2 linked regions of the Pseudoxanthobacter soli DSM 19599 genome follow. The protein of the gene in region 1 interacts with the protein of each later gene in a pairwise test. Links are inferred from orthologs where the notes say so. Each region holds a gene or a part of one and is shown in the gene's direction. Other genes may lie near its edges.

Region 1 (7,360 bases):
CGCTCGAGGTGATCGCGTTCGCCCAGTCCCTCGGCTTCGAGATCGTCGCCGCCGGCAAGGGCAAGAACAACCCGCTGAACTTCGCCGCCGTTCCGGCCGACTACGCCGAGGAGGCCGCCCGCCGCAACATGAACGCGCGGATGCTGGTGGAGTTCGTCGACGGCACCAAGACCATGGTGGAGATGGTGGCGATCGCCAACGCCACGGGCCTCGTGCCGGACGTTCCGGGCATGCACGGCCCGGCGGCCACGCGGGAAGAACTCGCCCAGGTGCTATGCACCCGCGAGGACGGCGGCGTGCTGTCGCGCTCGGGCGTGGTCGACTACACCATCGGCAAGGGCGTGGCGCCGGGCGTGTTCTGCATCGTCAAGCCGCGCCATCCCCGCGTGCTGGAGCGGATGATCGACCTCAAGGTCGGCCCCGGCCCGTGCTTCTCGATCTTCCGGCCCTATCACCTGACGAGCCTGGAGACGCCGCTCTCGGCCGTCCGCGCCGTGATCCACCGCCGGCCGGACATGGAGCCGCTCGACCGCCCGGTGGCCGAATGCGCCGCGCTGGCGAAGCGCGACCTCGCGCCCGGCGAAACGCTCGGCAAGATCGGCGAGATCGACTATCGCGGCTTCTCCATGACGTGGTCCGACGCGCGCGAGGCCAACGCGGTGCCGATCGGCCTCGCCGAGCGGGCGAAGGTGCTGAAGCCGGTCAAGGCCGGCGAACGGCTCACCTACGACAACTGCGCCGTGGACGAGGACCTCGCCGTGACCCGCATCCGCCGCCGGCTCGACCAGCAGGACGCCCAGTTCGTGGAAGGGCTGATGGCCTGAGGCATCAGGCCCCGGCGGGCGGATAGGACCGCCCGCCGAACAGCGCGCTGCCGACGCGCACATGGGTGGCGCCAAAGTTGATGGCCGTCTCGAAATCGGCCGACATGCCGATGGAAAGAAGCGGCGCGCCGGCTTCCTCCGAAAGCTTGCGCAGCAGCGCGAAATGCGGCCCCGGCGGTTCGTCGGCCGGGGGGATCGCCATCAGCCCGGCGATGGCGAGGCCGAACGTCTCGCGGCAGCGGGCGACGAAGGCGACCGCCTCACGGGGGGCGATGCCGGCCTTCTGCGGCTCCTCGCCGGTGTTGACCTGAACGAACAGCCGCGGCATCCGGCCCGCCCGCGCCGCCTCCTCGGCGACGGCCGCCGCGATCTTCTCGCGGTCGATGGTATGGATCGCGTCGAACAGCGCCACCGCCTCGCGGGCCTTGTTGGATTGCAGCGGTCCGATCAGGTGAAGTTCGAGGTCCGGATGCGCCGCCTTCAGCGCCGGGAACTTCGCTTTCGCCTCCTGCACCCGGTTCTCGCCGTAAACCCGCTGGCCGGCGGCGATCAGCGGCTCGACAGCCTCGGCAGGGAAGGTCTTGGAGACCGCGATCAGCGTCACCGACCCTTCCGGCCGCCCGGCCGTGCGTTCGGCGCGCGCGATGCGCCGGCGGATGTCGTCGAGCCGCGCCGCCGCTTCGCCGGCGAAGGAAGGGGCGTTTTCGAGATCCGTCATGGTCGTTTCAGGCTCCTGGGCGGGGTGTCCGGCCGCGATGGGGCGCGCGCCGTGCCGCGGCACAGTGCGCGCGAGTTGACCCGCGGGGGGATTTCTGGTGACAGTCCGCCTCCGATGCAAGATGCTTCCGGGCCGCAAGGCGCTTTGGCAGGCTTCCGCCTGGCCGAAGCGCGTCCGCATCCCGGGCCGCCGCTTGCAGACCTGATCGTTGCGGTCGCGAGCCGCGCGGCCGGATGTCATCCGTGGACGTCCGCCCACCCGGCCCGCAGACCGCGGTTCCGCCACGCGCCGCCGCCCGCCCTCCCGGTTTGCGGTGCCGCACGCCGATGATGCCACCCGCGATCCCGTTCCGGCACCCCCGCCGGCGGGCCTCCGCGCCGACCCGGACCGATGCCGACATGACGACGGAGCGCTACAACGCCCGCGAAGCCGAACGCCGCTGGCAGGCCGCTTGGGCCGACCAGGCCGTTTTCAACACGAAGAACGGCGACCCGCGGCCGCACTATTACGTGCTGGAGATGTTCCCGTATCCTTCCGGGCGCATCCACATGGGCCACGTGCGCAACTACACCATGGGCGACGTGGTGGCGCGCTACAAGCGCGCCCGCGGCTTCAACGTGCTCCATCCGATGGGCTGGGATGCGTTCGGCATGCCGGCCGAAAACGCCGCGATGCAGAACAAGGTCCATCCGAAGGCGTGGACCTACGAGAACATCGCCACCATGCGCGGCCAGCTCCAGTCCATGGGGCTGTCGCTCGACTGGTCGCGTGAGTTCGCGACCTGCGACGTGGCCTATTATCAGCGCCAGCAGGCGCTGTTCCTGGACTTCCTGGACGCGAACCTCGCCTATCGCCGCACCTCCAAGGTGAACTGGGATCCGGTCGACATGACCGTGCTCGCCAACGAGCAGGTGATCGACGGCCGCGGCTGGCGCTCGGGCGCGCTCGTCGAGCAGCGCGAGCTGACCCAGTGGTTCCTGCGCATCACCGACTTCTCCGAGGACCTGCTGACCGCCCTCGACCGGCTCGACCGCTGGCCGGAGAAAGTGCGGCTGATGCAGAAGAACTGGATCGGCCGCTCCGAGGGCCTGCGCGTGCGCTTCGCCTTCGAGGGTGGCGCCGCGCCGGACGGCTCGCGCAGCGTCGAGGTCTTCACCACCCGGCCGGACACGCTGTTCGGTGCGAGCTTCCTCGGGCTGTCGGCCGACCATCCGGTGGCGAAGGCCGCGGCCGAGAACGACCCGGCGCTGGCCGAGTTCCTGGCCGAGTGCCGCAAGATGGGCACCAGCACCGCCGCCATCGAGACCGCCGAGAAGAAGGGCTGGGACACCGGCCTCAAGGTCGCCCACCCGTTCATCCCGGGTCGGACGCTGCCGGTCTATGTCGCGAACTTCATCCTGATGGAGTACGGCACCGGCGCCATCTTCGGCTGCCCGGCCCACGACCAGCGCGACCTCGACTTCGCCCGCAAATACGGCCTGCCGGTGCTGCCGGTGGTCCGTGCCGAGGGTGAAACCGGGGAGGTGACGGTCGGCACCGAGGCGCTCGTCGGCGACGGCCGCCTGTTCAATTCCGGCTTCCTCGACGGCCTAACGGTCGCCGAAGCCAAGGAGGCCGTGGCCGCCCGGCTGGAGGCGACCGAGCTCGACGGCGCGCCGCAGGGCGCGCGGCAGGTGAACTATCGCCTGCGCGACTGGGGCATCTCGCGCCAGCGCTACTGGGGCTGCCCGATCCCGGTGATCCACTGCGAGGCGTGCGGCGTCGTGCCGGTACCGAAGGCGGACCTGCCGGTGAAGCTGCCGGACGATGTCGAATTCGACAGCCCCGGCAACCCGCTCGACCGGCATCCGACGTGGAAGCACGTCGCCTGCCCGTGCTGCAGCGCTCCGGCGCGGCGCGAAACCGACACCATGGACACCTTCGTCGATTCGTCCTGGTACTTCGTCCGCTTCACCGCGCCCGACGCCGATACCCCGACCGACCCGGCGGCGGCCGATGCGTGGCTGCCGGTCGACCAATATATCGGCGGCATCGAGCACGCGATCCTGCACCTGCTCTATTCGCGCTTCTTCGTGCGCGCGATGCACAGGACCGGCCACATCGGCATCGACGAGCCGTTCGCCGGCCTGTTCACCCAGGGCATGGTGGTCCACGAGACCTACAAGGACGCCGAGGGCATGTGGATCTCGCCCTCGGAGGTGATCATCCTCGAGGAGGACGGCGGGCGCCGCGCGGTGCACGCCACCACCGGGGTGCCGATCGAGATCGGCTCCATCGAGAAGATGTCGAAGTCGAAGAAGAACGTCGTCGACCCGTCCGACATCATCACGAGCTGGGGCGCCGACACCGCACGCTGGTTCGTCCTGTCGGATTCCCCGCCCGAGCGCGACGTGATCTGGACCGAGGACGGCGTGCAGGGCGCCCACCGCTTCGTGCAGCGCGTCTGGCGGCTCGTGACCGAGAACGCGGCGGACCTGCCGCCGGCCGGCACCGATCCGGCGGCCTCCGGCGCCGCGGGCGCGGAGATCCGCAAGGCGGCGCACCGCACCCTGGCGGCGGTCGAGACGGATATCGAGAGCCTCGCCTTCAACCGCGCGGTGGCGCGGCTCTACGAACTCGTCAACGTGCTCGCCAAGGCCGCCCAGACGGACGGCACCGGGGCGGCGCTGCGCGAGGGGCTGGAAATCCTCGTGCGGCTGATCGCGCCGATGATGCCGCATCTCGCCGAGGAATGCTGGAACGCGCTGGGGCACGACCGCCTGGTCGCGCTGGAGCCGTGGCCGGTGTTCGATCCGGCGCTGATCGTGGAGAACACCGTCGTGCTGCCGATCCAGGTGAACGGCAAGCGCCGCGGCGAGATCGCCGTCGACCGCGACGCGCCGGCGGCGGAGATCGAGAAGGCGGTGCTGGCGCTCGAGGACGTCACCCGCTATCTGGAAGGACGGCCCGCCAAGAAGGTGATCGTGGTTCCGCAAAGGATCGTCAATGTCGTCGGCTGACCCCATGGGCCCTGACGGGCCGATCGATCCCGACCGTCCCGACGCGCTTCCCGGCGGCGTCAGCCGGCGCACGGCGCTGCTCGGCCTCGTCGGCGCCGCGCTCGCGCTCGGCGGCTGCCAGGTGCGGCCGCTCTATGCCGAGATCGGCGCCGGCCCGGGCGGCGTGACCGTGATGGACGATCTCAGGAAGATCTCGATCCCCGTCACCACCGCCCGGCTCGACCAGGTGCTGCGCAACGAGCTGATCTACCAGTTCACCGGCGGCGGCGAGCCGGCGAAGCCGGTCTATACCCTGCGCATCATCGTCACCACGATCCAGTCTTCGGTCGCGGTGCAGGTGATGTCCCAGGTGCCGGCCTCCTACATCCTGACGCTGACGGCGAACTTCCAGCTCTACCGCAACGACAACCGTCAGACGCTTCTGACCGGCGTCAGCACGGCGGATGCCTCGTTCGATTATTCGAGCCAGCGCTTCGCCAACCTGCGCGCCAAGCAGGACGCCGAGGACCGCGCGGCCAAGGTGGTCGCCAACGATCTGCGCGTCCGGCTCGCGGCCTTCTTCGCCACCCATCCCGGCGGCGCGGGGGCGACCCCGGTGCCGCTGCCAGTTGCGCCCACGCCGGTGGAGCCGGTGCCGTCCAGCGCCCTCGCGCCCGGTCGCCAGGGAAGCTAGAGCGCTTTCCGATCTGAAATGCTCTCGGTGACGGTCGGAAGGCAGCGCATGGTCGCTCTGAAGGGCAACGACATCGACCGGCTGATCGCCGATCCGAAGCGCCTTTCCGGTGTGATCCTGATCTACGGCCCGGATCAGGGCCTCGTGGCCGAGCGTGCCGCCGCTCTGGTGGCGGCGGCGAGCGGCGGCGTGGACGACCCGTTCTCGACCGTCAGGCTCGACGGCTCCGAGGTCGCCTCGGACCCCGCGCGGCTCGACGACGAGGCGCGGACGCTGGCGCTGTTCGGCGGCCGGCGCACCGTCTGGGTCCGCGATGCCGGCAGCCGCTCCATCGAGGCGGCGGTGAAGCCGCTGCTCGACGATCCGCCGGCCGATGCCGTCATCGTCATCGAGGCCGGCGATCTCAAGAAGGGCACCGGACTGCGCAAGCGCGTGGAAGACCACCGCTCGGCGCTCGCCGTGCCCTGCTATGCCGATGCGGCGGCCGATCTCGACAAGGTGATCTCGGAAGAGGCGCGGGCCGCCGGACTGACGGTCGACGAGGACGCGCGCCAGGCCCTGCACCTGCTGCTCGGTTCAGACCGGCGGCTCACCCGCTCCGAAGTCGCCAAGCTCTGCCTCTATGCCCATGGCCGTGGCCGGATCGAGCTTTCGGACGTGAGGGCGGTGGTGGGCGACACCGGCGCCTTCGCGCTGGACGATGCCATCGACGCGGCGCTGACCGGCGATGTCGCTTCGTTCGACCGCGAGATGGGGCGCATTCGCGCCGCCGGCACGCATCCCTCCGCCCTGCTGACGGCGGCGCTGCGCCAGATTCAGACCATCGCCCGCGGCCGGCTTTTGGTCGATGCCGGCACGCCGCCGGCCCAGGCCGTCGACCGCATGGTTCCGCCGGTGTTCTTCAAGCGCAAGGCGACGGTGGCGCGGGTGCTGTCGCTGTGGCCCTCGCCGCGCCTCGCGGCGGCGGCGACGCGGATTGAGGATGCCGTCGTGCAGTCTCGGCTTAAGCCGGCGCTCGGCTACGAAATCGCTGCCGAGACACTGCTGGCGCTGGCGACCGCCGCGCGGGCAGCGGGCAGAGCCCGCTGAGAGGCTTAAGATCGAACCGGATCGAGCCTTACGATCGCGCCGCCGACCACGCGCCAGCCCGGCGGCCGGCGACCAGCCAGTAGACCAGCCCGCCGGCGAAGCCCGCGGCGAGGATCGCCGCCTCTCCCTTGCCGAGCCCGCCGCCGGGCAAGGCCGCAAGCGCGAGTTCGACCGGGCGGGCGGCGCCGAGCGCGGCCTGCAGCAGGGCATCCCGCGCGGCGCCGGCCGAGGCCTCGATGGTGGGTGGTTCCGGGAAGCGCGGGGCGTAGCCGAGGGCGCGCGCGATGAACGCGATCGCGCCGCCCGCCACCACCCAGTAGATCGGGCCGCGCCAGCGCGCGACCTCGCCGATGGCGATCGCGACCAGCGCCGGCACGAACGCGAAACCGCCGATGAAGGTGGACAGGATCACCGCCGCCGCGACGGTCCCCGCCTCGGGCGACAGGCCGTAGGTGACCACCGGCGCGGCGTGGAAGCCGCCGACGAGCACGAGCGCCGCCGCCACCACCGCCAGGATATAGCCCGCGACGATCTGGGTGACGTGCCAGAACGGCTGCAGCAGGTCGTTCACTCGCCGGTGCCCGCCACCATGGCGCCGAGCGCCATCCGCTCGCGCGCCCGCATCCGCTGGGTCTCGGACTTCAGCTGGCCGCAGGCCGCCAGGATGTCGCGACCGCGGGGCGTGCGGATCGGCGAGGCATAGCCGGCGCGGTTGACGATGTCGGAGAAGGTCTCGATCGTCTCCCAGTCCGAGCACTCGTAGGGCGAGCCCGGCCAGGGATTGAACGGAATGAGGTTGATCTTGGCCGGGATGCCGCGCAGCAGCTTCACCAGCGCCTTGGCATCGGCCGGGCTGTCGTTCACGCCCTTCAGCATCACATATTCGAAGGTGATGCGCCGGGCGTTGGAGACGCCCGGATAGTTGCGGCAGGCCTCCAACAGCTCGGCGATGGGGTACTTGCGGTTCAGCGGCACCAGTTCGTCGCGCAGGTCGTCGCGCACGGCATGGAGCGAGATCGCCAGCATCACCCCGATCTCGGCGCCCGCGCGCTCGATC
Region 2 (7,203 bases), on another replicon or contig:
TTTCCAACGACCTCATCTTCCCGCTGATGTTGAGCCGTCGCGAGCGGAGGTTCGGGGTGTCGCCAGCGGCAGGCGGCACGGGCGGCAGCGGCGCGGACATGGGGCGCCGGCTTCTTCTCGTCCGCCGCGCGGCCATCGTCGCGGTGATCATGCTCGCCTACGGCTATTATCGGGCGGTCGGCGGTGCTGCGGCGCTCGCGCAGATCGGGCTGCTCGCGTTCGCCGCTGTCGCCCAGATCGCACCGGCCTTCTTCGGCGGCATGGTGTGGCGGCGGGCGACCGCGCGCGGCGCCATCGCCGGCATGGTGTCGGGCTTCGCGCTTTGGACCTACACGCTGCTGTTGCCGAACTTCGTCGCCACGGGCCTGCTGCCGGAGAGCCTCATCACCGATGGTCCGCTCGGCATCTGGCTGCTTCGGCCGCAGGCGCTGTTCTCGTTCACCTTCGATCCGTTCATCCACGGTGTGTTCTGGAGTCTCGCGGTCAACCTCGCCGCCTATATCGCGGTGTCGCTGATGCGCCCGCCGGAGTTGAGCGAGCGGCTGCAGGCCTCCCAGTTCGTGCCCAGCGATCTCGGCCCCGTGCCGAATCTGCGGCTGTGGCGGACCGCGGTCACCGTCAGCGACCTCAAGGCCACCATCGCGCGCTATCTCGGCGAGGCCCGTACCGACGCTGCGTTCGAGGGCCACGAGCGCGGGCGGGGCATCCTGCTGCAGCCGAAAGCAGCGGCCGATGCCGAACTGCTGCGGTTCTCCGAGCGGCTGCTGGCGAGCGCGGTCGGCTCCGCCTCGTCGCGGCTGGTGCTGTCCTCGCTGATCCGGCAGCGCGATCCCGCCGCCAAGCGCGCCTACAAGCTGCTCGACGACGCGACCGCCGCCATCCGGCACAATCGCGACCTGCTGCAGACCGCGCTGGAGCAGGTCCACGAGGGCATCGCGGTGTTCGACAGCGAACTGCGGCTGTCATGCTGGAACCGCCAGTTCCATCGGCTCCTCGACATCCCGCCCGAGATCGTGGAGGTGCGCACGTCGCTGCGGGCGATCCTTCACCAGATCGCCGAGCGCGGCGATCTCCAGTCCAGCGATCCGGCCCAGCGCAGCGCGGAGGCCATCATCGAGACGCGGCTGGCCGATCTCCTGTCCGGCGCCGGCACCACGCTCGAACGCCGGCTCGCCTCTGTCGGCCGCATCGTCGAGATCCATTCGAGCCCGATGCCGGACGGCGGCGTGGTGCTGCTGCTCGCCGACATGACCGACCGCGTGCTCGCCGCGGAAGCCCTGGCGCGCGCCAACGAGACGCTGGAGCGCCGGGTTCGCGAGCGCACCGCCGAACTGGAGCGCCTCAACCGTGAATTGACCCGCGCCAAGGCGGCGGCGGACGAGGCCAATATCGGCAAGACGCGCTTCCTCGCCGCCGCCGGTCACGACATCCTCCAGCCGCTCAACGCCGCCCGGCTCTATGTCTCCACGCTGGTCGAACGGCTTCGCACCTCGGAGCAGGCGCCCCTCGTGGAGAAGATCGAGGCGTCACTGGAATCGGTCGAGGAGATCATCGGCGCGCTTCTCGACATCTCGCAGCTCGATGCCGGTGCGCTGAAGCCGGAGATCACCGCCTTCCGGCTGGAAGACATCTTCTCGACCCTGCGTGTGGAGTTCGAGCCGATCGCCCGTGCCCGGGGGCTCAGGCTCGTCATTGTGCCGACCTCGCTCTCGGTGCGGTCCGACCGGCGGCTGGTGCGCCGGCTTCTCCAGAACTTCGTCTCCAACGCCATCAAATACACCGAGCGCGGAGGCGTCGTGGTCGGGTGCCGGCGCCGGCACGGCCGGGTCGCGATCGAGGTGGTCGACACCGGCATCGGCATTCCCGGGTCGAAGCTGGACGAGGTTTTCAAGGAATTCCGCCGCCTCGATACCGGCCAGGCCGCCGGCCGCACGGTTCACGGCCTCGGTCTCGGCCTCTCGATCGTGGAGCGCATCGGCCGGATGCTCGACCTGCCGATCAGGGTATGGTCCCGGACCGGAAAGGGCTCCCGGTTCGCGGTGGAACTGCCATCCGCGCCGACGCCAGCCCCGGCGCTGCCTGCGGCGCCGCCGGCCGCTCTTCCGGCTGCCTCGCGGGGCCTCGATATTCTCTGCATCGACAATGAGCCTGATATTCTCGACGGCATGACATCCCTCCTCACCGGGTGGGGCCACCGGGTGCTGGCGGTGTCCGGTCTCGAGGCCGCGATCGCCGAGGCCGACGTGCGCGGCTTCGTCCCGGAGGTCATGCTGGTCGACTTCCATCTCGGAGAGGCCAACGGGATCGACGTCATCGCGGCGCTGCGGGCCCGCTGGGGCGCGGCGCTGGGTGCGGTCCTGGTGACGGCAGACCGTTCGGCCGACCTGCGGGCGCGGGCACAGGCGCTCGGCATCGCCATCATCAACAAGCCGGTGAAGCCGGCGCCGCTCAGGGCCGTGCTCGCGCGCCGTGGCCGGCTCGCCACCGCCGCGGAATGAACCCGAGCTTGCCCACCGGTACCGGTCACTGTCCTGGTGCGGCGGATGCGTGCGGCACGCTTCCGTGCTAATTCGCCCTGATCAGATCACTGCCGAATGCGAGAGACATCCATGCCGTCGACCCCTTCCGCGCTGCCTGCCGTCGAGGCGCTGAGCGAAGCCGAGGCCGGCCGCGAGCATGCCGCGCTGGCGGAGGAAATCCGCGGCCACGACCGCGCCTATTATCGCGAGGACGCGCCGACCGTCTCCGACGCGGAATACGACGCGCTTCGGCTGCGCCTGCTGGCGCTGGAACGACGCTTCCCGGCGCTCGCGACGCCTGAAAGCCCGAGCCGTACGGTCGGTGCCGAGCCGGCGGTGGAATTCGGCCAGGTCCGGCACCGCATCCCGATGCTGTCGCTCGACAATGCATTCGCCGATGAGGACGTGGTCGATTTCGAGGCTCGCGTGCGTCGCTTCCTGAGGCTCGCGCCCGAGGACGAACTCATCGTCACCGCCGAACCCAAGATCGACGGGCTTTCGCTGTCGCTGACTTACGTGAATCGCAGGCTGGAGATCGCCGCGACGCGCGGCGACGGCACCACGGGCGAGAACGTCACCGCCAATGCCCGCACCATCGACGACATTCCGGACACCCTGCCGGAGGATGCGCCGGACATCGTGGAAGTCCGCGGCGAGGTCTACATGGCCCATGCCGCTTTCGCGGCACTGAACGCGCGCATGGCCGGAGCCGGCGGCAAGGTGTTCGCCAATCCGCGCAACGCCGCCGCCGGGTCCCTGCGCCAGCTCGATCCGGCGATCACGGCTTCGCGGCCCCTGAAGTTCTTTGCCTATGCCTGGGGCGAGATGAGCCGGGTGCCGGAGACGACCCAGTTCGCCATGGTGCAGCGTTTCGGCGCGTGGGGCTTCCAGGTCAATCCGCGGATGCGGCGATGCTCGACCGTCGCCGAACTCCTCGCCGTCTACCATGAGATTGAGGAGAACCGCGCCAACCTCGGCTATGACATCGACGGCGTGGTCTACAAGGTCGACCGTCTCGATCTTCAGGCGCGGCTCGGCTTCGTGTCCCGCAGCCCGCGCTGGGCCATCGCCCACAAGTTCCCCGCCGAGCAGGCGACGACCGTGCTCGAAGGCATCGAAATCCAGGTCGGCCGCACCGGCGCGCTCACGCCCGTTGCCAAGCTCAGGCCGGTGACCGTGGGCGGCGTCGTCGTCTCCAACGCCACGCTGCACAATGAGGATGAGATCCGCCGCAAGGATGTGAGGGTCGGCGACACGGTGGTGGTTCAGCGCGCCGGCGACGTCATCCCGCAGATCGTGCAGCCGGTGCTCGACAAGCGACCGGCCGACGCGGTGCCGTTCGTCTTCCCGACGACGTGTCCGGTGTGCGGCAGCCACGCGGTGCGAGAGGTCAACCCACGCACCGGCCGCGAGGACGTGGTGCGCCGCTGCACCGGCGGTCTGATCTGCGCGGCGCAGACGGTCGAGCGGCTGAAGCACTTCGCCTCCCGGCATGCCTTCGATATCGAAGGCCTCGGCGACAAGCAGATCGAGGCGTTCCATCGCGACGGCCTCATCAACGGCCCGGCCGACATCTTCACGCTGGAGGCGCGCGATGCGGTCTCGCTGAAGAAGCTCAAGGATCGCGAAGGTTTCGGGCCGACCTCGGTCCGCAACCTGTTCGCGGCCATCGAGGCGCGCCGGAGGATCGCGCTCCACCGTCTGATCTTCGCTCTCGGCATTCGCCATGTCGGCGAGAGCACGGCGAAGCTGCTGGCCGGCGCCTACGGCACCTGGGCGGCGTTCCAGAGCGCTATGGAGGCTGCGGCCGACCACGGTTCGGAAGCCTGGGCGGACCTCAACACCATCGACGGCATTGGCGAGGTGGTCGCGCAGGCAGTGGTGGATTTCTTCGCCGAGGCCCACAATCGCGAGGCGCTGGCGGCATTGCTGGCGCAGATCGAGCCCGAGGCGGCCGAAGCACGCGCGGTGGGCGATTCGCCAATCGCGGGAAAGACCGTGGTGTTCACCGGCTCGCTGGAGCGCATGACCCGTGATGAGGCCAAGGCCCGCGCTGAGGCGATGGGGGCGAAGGTCGCTGGCTCGGTTTCGGCGAAGACGGATCTGGTGGTCGCCGGTCCGGGCGCGGGTTCGAAGCTGAAGAAAGCCGCCGAACTCGGCATCGAGGTGATCGACGAGGACAGCTGGGTCGCAATGGCCGAGAGGGGCTGATCGGCCGGCTGCGGCGCGGGACGGCGCGCTTCGCCGGTCCGGCTTGAAAGGGCGCCCTGCGGCCTTACTGCTGATGTCAGGCTGCATCGGCGCCATGCCGTTGCCCGGATTGGCGTGGCAGAGTTCGCGGCGGAACGTTCGGGCGCCTCCGATCGGCGGCGGCGCCGCGCTCGCACCGGCGGCTTCCGGGGTAGGGGACTGGTTCGGAATGGAACATATGACGCTCTCACATCGCAACGTTCGCCGCCTGCCCGGCGTCGGTGTCCTGCTGCTGGCCGCCGCGCTCGCCGGCACAACGCCGTTTGCAGCTCTTGCCGGGGATGCCGCCCCCGCGCCGGCGTCCGGCGCACCGGCCCCTGCCGCGACGCCGCCCGCTGCCGCCCCGGCTCCGGCGAACCCGGCAGCCCCAAAGCCGGCGAAGGCCCCGGCCGACTATGTCAACGACACGCCTGGCGACCTGCTCGCAGCCATCTACGAACCCTATCTCGACGGCTCGCCGGATAGTCCGGCCGTTTCCGCTTTCGATGCGAGCCGTCGGAAGGCCTATTTCACACCACGGCTTCTGAAGCTGATCGAGGCTCTCGACCGCGGCGGAGCCGCCGAGGGCGGCGTGCTGGGCCGGCTCGGCTTCGATCCGGTCATCGACGGCTTCGACGACGACCTGTCGAACTTCGCCCTGAGTCAGCCGGTCGAGGTCGGCGGCACGGCGATGTCGTCCGCCACCTTCAGCGTCAACGGCATGCCGAGCGAGATCGTCTTCATCATGATCAAGACCGACGGCAAGTGGCGGGTGGACGATATCGAGCGCATCTCGGACGTCGCGCCCTGGTCGCTCTCCTCGCTCCTGTCCGCCGACGGCTGAGATCGGCGGCCTGTCATGACCTCCAGGCTTCCCCGCCGACATAAGCAGTGGGCGTCCGTGCCCGTCGTCCGCGCAGGCCCCGCGTCGGCCTGAATTCGCGCGCGTTCGCAGGCGTGCGGCATGCAGGCGCTTACGATTGGCTCAGCGATGCCGCATGGTCGTCCGAGAGGTCTCGGGGCAGGGGCGATTCGGGCGGGCGTGCCGCCCCTGCGCTGCCGTCGTGCCGGTTAGGGACCCGAGCGGGGTCTCGTGAGACGGACCCTGCCGGGGAGGGCGCATGTCGACGGATGTCTCGACCAAGGTGATGATCGGCATCATCGCCGCCATCATGATCGGCGCCTGCCTGTTTCTCACCCGGTCGTTCCTCGCTCCGGTCGCGTTCGCGTTCTATCTCGTCGCCGTGGTCTGGCCGGTGCAGCGCCGGCTGCAGCGTTGGATGTCGACGGGGTTCGCGGCGGTCGTGACCGTCCTTGTCTCGCTCGCGGTCGTCGGAGCGATGCTGAGCCTGGTGGTCTGGAGCTTCCGCCGCGTCGGCGCGTGGCTTCTTGCCAATATCGGTCGTTTCCAGGCGCTCTATGCCCAGGCCGACGCGTGGTTCGAGGCGCATGGCTTCGTGATGGCCGGCCTGATCACTGAGAATTTCGACGTCCGCTGGCTGCTCAGAGTGTTTCAGGAAGTCTCCGGGCTGCTCCAGAGCCTCAGCAGCTTCCTCGTGGTCATGTTCCTTTTCATGATCCTCGGGCTTCTCGAAGTCGGTGTCTTCCGCAGCCAGCTCGCCGCCTTGCGCCGGTACGATGCCGGCCGTTTCCTCATCGAAGCAGGGGCCGACATGGCCGGCAAGATGCAGACGCACATGCTCGTGCGTTCCGTCGTCAGCCTCGCCACCGGCGCCGTCGTCTGGGCGTTCACGCTCGCCTCCGGGCTGGAACTTGCGCTCGCATGGGGGGTGATTGCGTTCGCGATGAACTACATCCCGTTCATCGGCCCGTTCGTCGCCACCTTGCTGCCCACGCTGTTCGCGCTGATCCAGCTCGAATCCTGGCGGATGGCGCTGTTCGTGTTCCTCAGCCTCAACGTCATCCAGTTCGTCTCGGGCAGCTATCTGGAGCCGCGCATCGCCGGCAAGGCGCTGGCGATCTCGCCCGTGATGGTGCTGCTTGCAATCTTCCTCTGGGGCTTCCTCTGGGGCATTGCCGGCATCCTGCTGGCCGTGCCGTTCCTCATCGCCGCGCTCACGCTGTGCGCTCACGCGCCGTCGCTGCGCTGGGTCGCGGACCTGCTCTCCGGCCAACCGCGTGAAGACACGAGGCCGGATGCGGCGTGATCCTTTCGGGCGTGGCCGATCTTAGAGCATATCCCGTTCAGATCGGATCGATCTGAACGACAAGGATATGCTCAAGCTTTTGAATCTGGAGCGATTTCTTGTCGGTCTGATGATTCCATCAGATCGGAAAGCGCTCTAGTCCGGGCTGGCTGCGGACGCGGGAGCCTCGGGCGGCGGCAGATCCGCCGCGATCCGCTCCGCCATGTACGGGAAGAACGGGTTCGACTGCATCCGCATGATGAAGTCCATGCCGACCACCAGCGCCCGGCTTTCCCCGCGGGAGGAGA

Evidence for each region. The genes of interacting proteins can lie anywhere in the genome.
Region 2: the proteins of leuS (region 1) and ligA interact in binary tests that used the Escherichia coli proteins (3 or more experiments, as listed by UniProt). The link is inferred for Pseudoxanthobacter soli DSM 19599 from one-to-one orthologs.

The regions. Positions count from the first base shown.
Region 1 is NZ_FRXO01000003.1:234,085-241,444, forward strand. What follows is about bases 1,623-4,741. They hold leuS (leucine--tRNA ligase), read left to right. Parts: upstream 1,623-1,940; coding sequence 1,941-4,541; downstream 4,542-4,741. Other genes in these bases: lptE (LPS assembly lipoprotein LptE), read left to right, coding at 4,546-4,741. Outside these bases: BUF17_RS08670 (NAD(P)H-dependent oxidoreductase), read left to right, coding at 1-824; BUF17_RS08675 (YggS family pyridoxal phosphate-dependent enzyme), read right to left, coding at 829-1,542; more of lptE, read left to right, coding at 4,742-5,214; holA (DNA polymerase III subunit delta), read left to right, coding at 5,263-6,303; BUF17_RS08695 (hypothetical protein), read right to left, coding at 6,332-6,874; dual-specificity RNA methyltransferase RlmN, read right to left, coding at 6,871-7,360.
Region 2 is NZ_FRXO01000002.1:381,226-388,428, reverse strand. The notes cover bases 2,208-5,169. They hold ligA (NAD-dependent DNA ligase LigA), read left to right. Parts: upstream 2,208-2,609; coding sequence 2,610-4,730; downstream 4,731-5,169. Other genes in these bases: BUF17_RS06150 (hypothetical protein), read left to right, coding at 4,948-5,169; BUF17_RS06160 (NahK/ErcS family hybrid sensor histidine kinase/response regulator), read left to right, coding at 2,208-2,498. Outside these bases: more of BUF17_RS06160, read left to right, coding at 1-2,207; more of BUF17_RS06150, read left to right, coding at 5,170-5,592; BUF17_RS06145 (AI-2E family transporter), read left to right, coding at 5,870-6,916; BUF17_RS06140 (alpha/beta hydrolase), read right to left, coding at 7,052-7,203. UniProt on the Escherichia coli protein: DNA ligase that catalyzes the formation of phosphodiester linkages between 5'-phosphoryl and 3'-hydroxyl groups in double-stranded DNA using NAD as a coenzyme and as the energy source for the reaction.